One region of the Arthrobacter sp. WCS2018Hpa-7 genome, then DNA from elsewhere that is predicted to be linked to it. Evidence: predicted binding sites of a transcription regulator. Region 1 holds the regulator's gene; the other holds the start of a gene.
What was found. The regulator HrcA, encoded in region 1, represses chaperone genes, less so after heat shock. The targets are predictions, from matches to a motif close to TTNGCACTCGNNNNNNNCGAGTGCNAA.
Positions count from the first base shown of each region.

Region 2: RQH14_RS18040 (Hsp20/alpha crystallin family protein) is a predicted target of HrcA. The motif match lies at 2,706-2,732, and genes of this name have one in related genera.

Region 1 is NZ_JAVTJB010000006.1:56,390-62,454, forward strand. Features, by position in the region: gene RQH14_RS08855 (PhoH family protein) at 1-328, opposite strand, end outside; gene RQH14_RS08860 (GerMN domain-containing protein) at 753-1,625, shown strand; gene RQH14_RS08865 (16S rRNA (uracil(1498)-N(3))-methyltransferase) at 1,659-2,423, opposite strand; gene dnaJ (molecular chaperone DnaJ) at 2,426-3,553, opposite strand; gene hrcA (heat-inducible transcriptional repressor HrcA) at 3,604-4,611, opposite strand; gene RQH14_RS08880 (DUF3097 domain-containing protein) at 4,789-5,640, shown strand; gene RQH14_RS08885 (DUF4870 domain-containing protein) at 5,762-6,065, shown strand, end outside.
Region 2 is NZ_JAVTJB010000019.1:67,129-73,193, forward strand. Features, by position in the region: gene RQH14_RS18025 (FG-GAP-like repeat-containing protein) at 1-425, shown strand, start outside; gene RQH14_RS18030 (pentapeptide repeat-containing protein) at 531-2,039, shown strand; gene RQH14_RS18035 (MerR family transcriptional regulator) at 2,151-2,594, opposite strand; gene RQH14_RS18040 (Hsp20/alpha crystallin family protein) at 2,737-3,159, shown strand; gene RQH14_RS18045 (J domain-containing protein) at 3,383-3,793, shown strand; gene RQH14_RS18050 (hypothetical protein) at 3,790-4,167, shown strand; gene RQH14_RS18055 (VOC family protein) at 4,326-5,363, shown strand; gene RQH14_RS18060 (DUF6350 family protein) at 5,993-6,065, shown strand, end outside.

The DNA of each region.
Region 1 (6,065 bases):
AGACCAGCTGCTGGAGGACGTCCGGCGTCACCACAGTCCCCTTTGCCACCAACCCGCGGACTTCCTCGAGGAGGCGCATGACGCGGGGGATGACGGTGGATGGCCCGGTCATGGAGAGCTCGTTGCCGCGGACATGGAAGTTGACGTCCTGGAACTGTTCCTCGATGTACCTCAAGGCCTCGTCATGACTGCCCAGCGAGTGAACCATCTGGTCGGAGTTGTCGAAGGTGACGACTTCCGTGCGCGTGCCCGGTAAAGTGTGCGGGAACTCGTTGGGCGGCTGGTTGCCGTTTCCGGTCCTGAGCCGCCCGTTCAAAGATTCACTCATAGTGCTGGCCCTCAGGCCTTTTCTCCTCCGGTTGGTCGATAATAACGCCATCGATTCGACATTAGCTGCGGACTTAGACTGCCCGCGTTCATGCCGGAATGTCTTCAATCCTACGCCAGCCCGGCCTTTGATGGACCTCTCCCGGCAGCCTCGTTGGGCACCCGGGGCCGGTACGGACATTTTGTCTCAACTCGGCATCAAGCCGGTATCAATCATGTTTCAGTTGGCGGCCTCCCCCGGAAACCCGGCCGACCGCCGTCGACGATGTGCCAAGCTGGCATAGCGGGTGGAAACTGAACCCCGCACGCCAGCCAACAAATGGCTGCCAAACCATGCAGGGCAGGACAGGAAAACCATCAAGAAAACAGCCAGCAACGTTCATGGCGCGAACAAGCGGACCAAGTCCGCTGTTGCCGTGCCTGCGATGCTCGCTGTCCTCCTCCTGACCGGTTGCATCGCCAACGGCGGTGGCACCCAGGCCACCTCCACTCCGCCGCCGCTGACCGTCCAGGAAGCCCCGGCCAGCAACGCCCCGCTCGAAACCACCCAGGCCTCCACCAAGATCCCGGTCTACTGGATTGGACGGAGCAAGGAAGAGGTCTACCTCTACCGCGAGTTCAGGGATATCTCCGGCGACGGAAATCCTGTGACCACAGCGCTGAGGATCATGATGGCGGAAAAGCCGTTGGATCATGACTTCTTCACACCTTGGCAGGAACCCGCCAGCCTGGCCACCTCCATTTCGGGCAAAAACGTCATCACAGTCGATATTTCCCGCGATGCTTTCAACTCGAACCTGGACGCCGGCATGGCGCAGCGGGCAGTGCAGCAACTCGTCTACACGGCGACCGCCGCAGCCTCGTCCTCAGGGCTCATCAATTCAGGCCAGCAGATCCAAGTAGTCATCCTGGTCGATGGCCACAAGGACTATATGGCGTTCGGGCAAGTGCAGCTGGGGGAACCAATGACGCGCGACGCTTCCCTGGTTGCCCCGCTCTGGATCATCGATCCGCAGGAAGACACCACCCTGCCCACCGGACTGGTCAAGTTCAACGGTCGAAGCACTGACAGCTCCAAGCCCATCGCCTGGCAGGTCCTGCAGGACAACGGCAAGGGCGAAAAGGCCAGCCTTCTCACGGGCCAAACGCAAGCCACCGGCGAACCCGGGCAGTATGGCCTGTTCACCTTTGGCGCCACGTTGAAAGCCGGCCAGTACGAGGTACGCGTCTCCCAAGTAGACAACGCGGGCAACGCCATCGCGACCAGCACCGACACCCGCCTGTTCAGGGTCGGGTAGCTGCCCGGGGCCGGATGCGGCCCAAGGCCGCTCCTACCAGCGTCCCAGGATGTCGCTGGCAAGAACGACGGCGGCCGGTCCCGCCGTCGAGGACCTCAAGACATGGTGCCCCAAGAGTGCCGTTACGGCGCCGGCATCACTAAGCCGCGTTACTTCGCGGGGTGAGATCCCGCCTTCGGGGCCCACAATCAGCAGCACCTCGCGGGGAGCGCTGGCGTTGGTTGCCGCCAACTCCTCAAGGACGGTCCGCAAGGGATTCTTCGCGTCTTCATGCAGGATGATGGCAAGGTCAGCCTGGGCAACAGCGTTCGCCAAGGACCCAGTGTCCACCATGGACCTCACCTCAGGAATCCACGCCCGCCGGGCCTGCTTGGCGGCAGCGGTGACCACGGACTCCCACTTGGCGTGGGCCTTTGCGGCGCGATCGCCCTTCCATCGAACAATGGAACGCTCCGACTGCCACGGAAGCACAGCATCAATTCCGAGTTCCGTGGCTGTCTCGATGGCAAGTTCGTCACGGTCGCCCTTGGCCAGGGCCTGGACCAGCACCAAGCGGACGTCCGGCAGGTCTTCAAAGACAACGTCGGAGGCAGTGACAATCAGGCCCGCGGGCCCGGCCTCGGCGACCGTGCCGGTCAACCGCGCGCCGGCCCCATCGGCTATGTCGACTGGCTCTCCCACCACAAGTCGCTTGACCGTAACCGCGTGCCGCGCTTCCGGACCTTCCAGCACGAAGGTACCGCCGGCGCCGACATCGCCAAGGCTGCCGGCCGAGGTGAAGAAAACGGGGTTGCTCACCGCTACAGGTTACCGAGCTTGTCCCGAAGCTTGGCGAACATCCCGCCGCTGGCCACGAGCTTTCCTTCGGTGAACTGCTCCCCGCGAAGCTTGGCGAGCTGCTGCAACAATTCTTCCTGCGCCGGATCCAGCTTGCTCGGCGTTTCAACGTGGAGGTGTACCTTGAGGTCGCCGCGGCCGTAACCACGCAGGTGCGTGACACCCAGGCCCCGGAGGGTGATGATCTCGCCTGACTGGGTTCCGGCCTTCACGTCAATGTCCTGTGCGCCGTCGAAGGTATCCAGCTGCAACTCCGTACCCAGCGCCGCGGCCGTCATGGGCACGCTGAGGGTGGCGTGGAGGTCGTCGCCTTCGCGTATGAACATGGAATCGTTGTTGACACGGATCTCCACGTAGAGGTCGCCGGACGGGCCGCCTGCGGGCCCTGCTTCACCCTGGCCGGACAACTGGATGCGAGTACCGGTGGCAACACCGGCAGGAACCTTGATGGTCAGCGAACGGCGGCTGCGGATGCGGCCTTGGCCGTTGCACTCATTGCAGGGGTCCTTGATGACCGTGCCGAAGCCCTCACAGGAACCGCAAGGGGCGGCAGTCATAACTTGGCCGAGGATGGAGCGGACAGCCCGCTGGACCTGGCCACTGCCACCACAGATGTCACAACGTTCCGGATGGGTGCCCGGGCGGCAGCAGCTGCCGTCACAGGTGGGGCAGGTCACGGCCGTGTCCACTTCAAGCTTCTTGTTGACACCGAAAACGGCGTCCTTAAGGTCGATGCGGACGCTGATGAGTGCGTCCTGGCCGCGTCGCACACGGGAGGCCGGCCCACCATGACCGCCGCCACCACCAAAGAACGTATCGAAAATGTCCTGGAACGCGAAGCCCTGGCCGGAATATCCGCCACCAAACCCGTTGTCCGTTCCATTCTCGTTGCCGGTGGCATCGTAGACGCGGCGCTTCTGGGGATCGGACAGGACCTCATAAGCATGGGTCACGGCCTTGAACTGTTCCGCGACATCCTCACCTGGGTTTACGTCCGGGTGGAGTTTCCGCGCCAACTTGCGGTACGCCTTTTTGATCTCTTCCCCGGTGGCTTCCGGCGAGACTCCCAAAACGTCATAGTGGCTGCTCAAAGTCGGTATCTCTTCCTTGTTGTACTGCGGATGTTTCTTCGGGACGGCCTTCAGCCGCCAAGAATGCGTGAAAGGTAACGGGCCACGGCCCGGACTGCGGCCATGGTCGTTGGATAATCCATGCGGGTTGGCCCCAGAATCCCCACCTTGGCGCCGGAGCCGTACCCGGTGGCGACAACGGAAGCTTCTGCCAATCCGTCGTAGGGATTTTCCCGGCCGATACTCACGGTGACGCCACGGGGGTCATCCCCCATGTCTGATAACAACCGGAGCATGACAACTTGTTCCTCAAGAGCTTCCAGCACCGGGCCAATGCTCAAGGGGAAGTCCACGTTGGACCTGGCGAGGTTGGCCGTACCGGCCATGAGGATGCGTTCTTCGCGGCTGTTGTCACTCAGGGCCTGCAGCCCGTTGGCCAATGTGTGGGCCAGTCCCCGAAGCTCCGGCGGGCACAGGGCAATCACCGATGGAAGCACCTGCGGCAACAGGGCCAGTTGTGTCCCTGCGATGCTGCCCAGGAAGCGGGATCTCAGTCGCATCAAAGCGTCGTCGCCCACGTCCGAACCAGCATCGATGACCTTCTGGCCGACGCTGCCGGTATCGGCAATCAGCACCACCAAAACCTGTTGTGGCGCCAACAGGACGAACTCAACGTGCCGTACCAGAGCGCGGTTCGAGTGTGGATACTGCACGACGGCGACCTGGTTGGTCAGTTGCGACAGGAGCCTTACGGTGCGCTCCAGGATGTCGTCGACATCATCAGGGCCTTCAAGCAACGAATGGATGGCCCGCCGCTCGGCGGCCGAAAGGGGCTTGACCTGGGAGATGCGATCGACGAACAGGCGATAGCCCTTGTCGGTGGGAATACGACCGGCACTGGTGTGCGGCGCTGCAATGAGGCCTTCTTCTTCCAAAACGGCCATGTCGTTACGGATGGTGGCGCTTGAAACACCGAGATGGTGCCGTTCAACAAGGGCCTTCGATCCAACAGGCTCCCGAGAATGCACGTAATCTTCAACGATGGCACGCAGCACTTCCAACTTGCGCGGCTCACTCATTGCTCCACCTCCTGACGACTGCCGTGGTCTCTGGGACCGGGTCCACTTAGCACTCAACATGCCCAAGTGCTAACCAGTCTAGTATGAGCCACCCCGTTGCTAGCATTGAACTTTCCCGTCCCAACCCAGCGCAAATCAGCACTGCACTATACAACCCAGCACAAAGGTAGGAACTCCTTGGCTTTCGACACGTGGGGTCCGCAGGATCTGTCAGCTCCGGCCAAACGGCAACTGCCGGAGGTTGCCGTCCAACGCGGGATGGTCCTCGAAGACGTCCAGTCAGGCTGGGTGGGCGAAGTCACCCGGGTCGAGAAAACCGGCGGCATGCACATTGTGTCCCTTGAGGACAGACGGGGGAAGACGAAGTCGTTCCAACTCGGATTTGGCTTCCTGCTCGAGGGGCAGCCCATCCGGTTGATGCCCCCGGCCCCACGGCAACCGACGCCGGCCGTTCAGGCGGGGCGCACGGCATCAGGTTCGGTGAAGGTTCAAGGACAACGCGCCCAGGTGGCCAAAGCCAGCCGCATTTGGGTGGAAGGAAAACACGACGCCGAACTCGTCGAGAAAGTCTGGGGCGACGATCTCCGCGTCGAGGGCATTGTGGTGGAGCCCCTGCACGGAGTCGATGACCTCAAGTCGGTAATATCCGCCTTCAACCCCGGTCCCGGCCGGCGCCTCGGCATCCTGGTGGACCACCTCGTGGCCGGCTCCAAAGAGTCCCGCATCGCAGCTGATGCCATGACTGTGCCTGGAGCCGCGGGAAATGTCCTGATCGTCGGACACCCCTATATCGATGTCTGGCAGGCCATCAGGCCCAAAGTCCTGGGAATTGAGGCTTGGCCGTCCGTGCCCCGCGGCACCGACTGGAAGACCGGGATTCTCACCGCCTTCGGGTGGCCCCACGAGACCGCGGAGGACATAGGACTGGGCTGGCAACGGCTTCTCGGAGCGGTTCGCAGCTACGCCGACCTCGAAGCTTCGCTGCTGGGCCGCGTGGAGGAAGTCATCGATTTCCTCACAGTTCCCTGACCATTGCCCTCAAAGCAGCAGCAACTGACGTGTCATCGTGGCGCTTGTCCCGGGAAGCCTGCCTGGGCCGGTATTCTGGGACAGCAACACCGCACCATCTTTACAGCAAAGGGAACACACCGTGGCAGAGAACGCTCCTGAAGAACCGGGCAGCGCCGCAGGCCAGCCCCAGTACCATGGCGCGCCTGCAAATGCGCTGCCACTGACCGCCAGCGAGGACAGGCAGTGGGCTACCTTGGCACACTTTGGCGGCATTCTGGGATGCCTGCCATCACTCCTGATCTACTTGATCTTCCGTGACCGCGGACCTTTCACGGCACAGGAATCCAAGGAAGCACTGAACTTTACGCTGCCTCCCACCATCGCTGCGGTTCTGGCCAACATCCTGGTTCTGCTGCCGGTAGTAGGCAACGTCTTTGCCGTGA
Region 2 (6,065 bases), on a different contig from region 1:
AAGTCGACGTCACGGCCCGCGACGCTGCGGGGGCTTTGTGGCTTTACCCCGGCAACGGCGCCGGCGGATGGTTAACCAGGACGCAGATAGGGACCGGCTGGGCTGGTATGTCCGGGATCAATGGCGTCGGCGACTTCAATGGCGACGGAACAGCGGACGTCGCGGCCCGCGACGGTGCTGGCATTCTGTGGCTTTACCCGGGCAACGGGTACGGCGGATGGCTGTCGCAGCGGCAGATCGGGCAGGGCTGGAATGTCATGAACACGATCGTTGCTCCGGGCGACTTCAACGGCGACGGCAAGGCTGACATCCTTGCCCGCGGCTCGGCCGGAGAACTGGTGCTCTTCGCGGGCAGCGGAGGACCAGCGTGGCCTCTCTCGTTGACGATCGGCCAAGGCTGGGGCGGAATGACAGCGATCTTCTAGGGCGAGACAATTCAGCATCGACGCTTCCCTGCCTGGTGAAAGTTATTCATAGCCCACAAGCGGGGTGGCGTGTAGCTTGTCCGTTGCGGCACAGTATTTCATGTAATGAGTCATAAACTCACGACTGGACGTGGGTGGAATGCGATGCTCAAGAGCCCGCGCCAGATGGCCCCTACAAGCGATGATTTGTATGGTTATAGGCGGCGACAGGTGCTGCGACTACAGGAGGTTCCAATCAATAATACCGCGCAAGTTTATGGCTCACCGATTGGTGGGGCAATACTGCTGACGGCGCTCCTTACGATTGCCGTACTGGTATGGTCAATTTCTACTTCCGATACAGCGCATTATAATGGTCGGCGGCGTTTCGGGACGCTTCAACTGATGATATTAGTGGCTTCCGGATGTTCCACACTTTTCTTGGTATTTTATGCTTTCGCATTTCATCAAACGGAATTTTATACCGTGGAAAATATTGCGCCCATGGGCAATGATGCGTCATCAGTGGTTCCGCGAATTCCAGCGATCACCATAGCGGCAGGGCTATTTGGTGGTGTTCTCTTCATTGCCTTCACAGTTCTTCGATATAGAGGGCACGTGCAAGCCGATGAAAGGCTGGCCATCGAACACCGTGAAGCTAAACTCAAGACAGCCGAGCATTTCAGTGAACGATTTTCTCAAGCTGCGGAAATGTTAGGGTCGGAGCGGTCAGCCACGAGAATTGGTGGAGTTTATGCCTTGGCCGCTCTAGCGGATGAATGGTCTGAGAACCGGCAGCAATGTGTTGATTTACTTTGCGCGTACCTTAGAACTCCCATGCAGTGCAGAGAAGCCAACGCTAAAGGTGTGCACGAGGAAATCCCCTCACCTCCACAAGTGCCTAGAGAAATGCTTCCACGTCCCGAACAGACTCCCCTTAGGTTTCCCCATGTTATAGATCCTTACAGGGAGTCTCGAGCAAAGACTGCTCACCTTTACGCCACTAGTTCCCGTGGGGAGGAGTTGGAAGTGCGCCGGGCAATACTTTCCTCGATTGCTCGCGGCACTCGACGTCCGCTTGATGATCCAAACTCTTGGTCGCGAATGTCTTTCGATTTATCCAGATGCTACCTAGAAAGTGTTGACTTTTCAGAATGTCATTTTTTGAAAAAGATTGATTTCAATCAGTCTGTATTTGGTGGCACGACGAACATGCGAAAAGCGCACTTTGCTATGAATGCACAATTCGATGGATGCCTCTTCGTTGGTCGCGCTTGGTTTTCGAGGGCTATTTTTGAGGGTCATGCATGGTTTCGGGCCGCAGAATTCTGCAAGGAGGTTCGATTTGGCGGTACGTCTTTTCTCGCTGGCATGCTGTTTTCGTACGCCCACTTCAAGCAACGACCGCATCTGAGGGATAATAGGCTCGGCGGAGCGGCCTCTAGCGACCTTACTGAAATCCCCATCGCGAGTTGGCTTCACGTAACTTTTGTTGAAGAGTTTTCCGCATGTCCGGACGTCGACGGTCTAACAGTTTGGAAGCAGTTTTCTCGGGTGAAAGCAGGATACCGCGTCATTTGCGAGGTTAATCACGCGGATCGGCCTGGGATCGCGCCGGTCGAGCATCTGACGTGACCCTGTTGGATGGGTGGAGCTTCCGAAAGGACCCAAGCGCAAGGCTTAGACTTCATCGACCCTGCTCAGTCTCCCCCCCTGTTATGATGCCCGGTGCAAGGAGTTGCCTGGCTACATAATGTTGATGGTTTCCCCACCGCGCGCCCGCTTCAAATCCTTCCGCAGCCCCTTGTTGTCAGCCCGCAACTCCCGGTTGTCGTCAGCAAGCCCCCGGTTGTCCTCCGTCAGCCCCCGGTTCTCCGCCTCCAACTCGAGCACCAGCTTCACGCCGGCCAGGTTCAGCCCCTCATCCAGGAGCACCCCGATCCTGCGAAGCGTCATGAGGTCGTCCTCGCTGAAGCGCCGGGTGCCGCCGTCGGTCCTTTCCGGGGTTACCAGCCCTTTGCGCTCGTACTGCCTGATGTTCTGTTGTCCCGTGCCAACGAGTTCCGCCGCCACCGAGATTGCATAGACTCCGCGAGCGTCCCGGCCACGTTCATAGGTGCCGTCCGCCGCGGAAGCAGCCAGGCCGCCGTCGTACTCTTCAGCGGCAGTCGTGCCATCCGAGGCTGCCATCAAAGCCCTCCAAAATCTCCCGAAAAATTACTTGCCTCCACTCTTTCACTGGTGTTATAAAAAATCTATACCAGCCACCACAGATCGGATGGGCTGGTACGAACAACAGAATCAGCATCAAGATCAAAGGAGTGAGAACCACATGCTGATGCGCACTGACCCGTTCCGCGAATTCGACAGGCTCGCCCAACAGGTTTTTGGCACAACAGCACGCCCGGCCGGAATGCCGATGGATGCATGGCAGGAGGACGGACAATTCGTTGTAGCCTTCGACTTGCCAGGGGTAGATCCGGAGACCGTGGATCTGGATGTTGAACGGAACGTCCTCACGGTCAAGGCCGAGCGCAAGTCGCCCGCGGGCGAGAACACCGAGATGATCGCCGCCGAACGCCCCCAGGGCGTCTTCAGCCGGCAACTCATCCTGGGCGACACCCTCGATACCGATGGCATCCAGGCCCACTACGACGCCGGTGTCCTGACTCTCCGGATTCCCGTCGCCGAGAAGGCCAAGCCACGCCGCATCGAAATCACCTCCAATGGGCAGAGGCAGGAAATCAACGCCTGATCCCGTCCGTCCGCTGGAAGGCTCACCCGGGGGTGGCTGACCAGCGGACGCCGGACCGGGAACGACGGAAGCGGCCGCAGCGGATAGTTGGGCGCAGGCTTCGCGCCACGTCACAGCGTTTATTAGCGCACATAAAAGCGGCCCCCGACGTCGTCTCCCGAGTGATGGCCCCCGGTTCAGCCGGGGGCCATCTCCAAATCCGCAGCAGAAACCGGAACCAGCAGTGAGCACCCAACCTGACCACTACGCCACTCTCCACGTCTCGCCGGACGCGACGACCCGCGAGATCACGCGCGCCTACCGCACGCTGCTTCGGACCCACCACCCGGACACACGCCAAAAGGTCGACGACGGTGACACCACCTCCGCGGCCGACCTCCAGGAACTGCACACCATCATGCAGGCGTACGTCGTTTTTTCGGACCCAGGGAAGCGGGCGGCTTACGATCGTGCGCGCTCGGGCATACCCGTCCGGGTGCCCGGAACGCCGGTGAAGGTAAGGGTTCACCGGAGCGAACGTGCCCCTTCGGCTGCGTCTGCCGAGGGGGACCGGGTGCAGCCGCCGTTGTCGTTTAGTCCAACCCGTTGGGAACCTTCGTCGCGAATCCCCAGAACACCAAGGAGCCATTCATGAGTGCCTGGCGTCCCTACGACGGCCACATCATTCCCGCGTTCTACGAACGGTTCGAGAAACGCTGGGGGAGGGGAACGGCGCCATTCCTGGACCCCGAGGTCCACGAACAACCGATGCCCCGAGCCCAGTGGATCAACCCGGACACCGGCGCTGCGGTTGCCGTGGTGCCCATCTGGACTGACGACCCCGAGCATCGCTCCTTCGGCGTGTTTTACCTCCCGCCAGCTGGAGACATCTGGATGCTTCGGCCCGGCCCCACAACGTTCTTGGAACCCAGCGCAGGGGCCAGAGGGGAGCAGATGACGCTCAGGAACGACGCCTTCAAGAAGGCCGTCAACCACGCCAAGGAGTTCATCTACGGGCCCCAGCTTTAGCGGGCGCGCACTTGAGGGGTCAGCTCTCGGCAGTAAGAACGCCTCAAAGTGCCGAGACGTCGCCTCTCGGCGCGGATGGAGTCACAATTCCGGACGGTTCCTGACCTCAATGAGTCGTAGCCTGAAAGTACTGAACTCCCGACGAAGAGGACACAGTCATGACCGCGACAAGCCCGAGCATCAGCACAGTCCCTACCGGCTATTCCAGCGTCAGTCCTTGGCTCATCACCCGCGACACAAACGCATTGTTCGAGTTCCTCACAGCGGCGTTCGGCGCGGAGGAGATCGACCGCGTTGTCGGCGAGGACGGGACAATCGGGCATGCGGAGACCCGGATCGGCGATTCAGTAGTCCTCGCTTTCGACAGCCGACCGCACTGGCCCGTCACGCCGTCGTACCTTCGCCTTTACACGCACGACGCCGATGCCGCCTTCCACGCCGCCCTCGCCGCGGGTGCCACCGCGGTTTCGGTCCTCGACAACAGCGCCTGGGGTGACCGCGGCGCCCGGATCCAGGACCCGCTGGGGAACGTCTGGTGGATCATGTCGCACATGGAGGACGTCTCGGACGACGAAGCAGCCCGCCGCTGGGATGCCCCGGAATACGCTGCAGGAATGGAATACGCGGTCGAATCCCTCCGACGGCATATGACCGGTCAGCCGGATGCGCCGGTCCCGGATGAGGTCAAGGCGATGACTCCGGTGACACGCTCCGAAGGAGTCCCTGTCATCCCGGCCGGATATCGATCCGTTGAGCCCTGGATCATCTCGCGCAGCACCCCGGATCTCCTCGATTTCATCACGGCCGCGTTCGGCGCCAAGGAGGCGTTCCGTGTCCCGATGGAGGATGGGTCGATCGGGCACGCTGAAGCGAAGATCGGTGACTCGAACATCCTCGCCTTCGACTCCCGCCCCGATTGGCCTCCGACTCCGGCTTTCCTGCGGGTCTACGTCGACGACGGCGCCGCCTCCTTCGCCGCCTCCCTCGCCGCCGGTGCCACTGCGGTTACGAACATGACGGAGATGTTCTGGGGAGAAAAAGTGGGCCGCGTTCGGGATCCGTTGGGGAATCTCTGGTGGATCCACTGCCGGATCGCCGAACTCAACGAGGAGGAAGCCTACGCAAGGATGGGCGATCCGAAGTTCGTGGAGGCCATGGAATACGTGTCGGGTGTGGACTTCTTCGCGAGGGGTTAGCTCTCGGCAGTAAAGAGAGCCCTCCAAGTGCCGAGACGTCGCCCTTCGGCGGGGGTGAGCATGCGCGGAACCCGGCCGCCCGCCGTCGTACTTTTCTTGGCGAGGGGTTAGCTGTCGGGACTAAGCGAGCCCCAAAGTGCCGAGATGTCGCCCCTCGGCGGGGGCGGGCGTGCTCAACCCGGCCGCCCGCCGTCGTACTTTTCTTGGCGAGGGGTTAGCTCTCGGCACTAAAGCGAGCCCCAAAGTGCCGAGATGTCGCCCCTCGGCGCAAGGAGGGGACAAAAAGTCGCCCCTCGGCGCAAGGTGGGGAGGCACAGGGTGGGGGACAAAAGAAGGCTGGTGCAGCCTATGGAGAGAATCCGTTGGCGGCTGCACCAGCTGCTAGTACGACTTTCTGTTATGAGTTGTGACACCTATCCATTGGCCGCTCCTAGTTCCCGGCTTCGATTGTTTCCGGGCCTTTCAAAGTCTGTGCAGGTGAGGCGGAGCTGAGGTGGTCGCTGAGGGCTCCGTGCCCCGGGAGAACACCTCCCATTTTACGGCGGCTCCGTGGAAAAAGCGCTGGAATTCGCGGTATTTCAGGGGCGCCTGCGGGGTGGGAGCGGCCTGCCGTGGCACGATAGATCACGATGAAACTGCGCGCTGATCAGACCGGAAACCGTGGCCTCCCGATGCCCCTTTGGCTGCAGGGTGGTTTGGAAG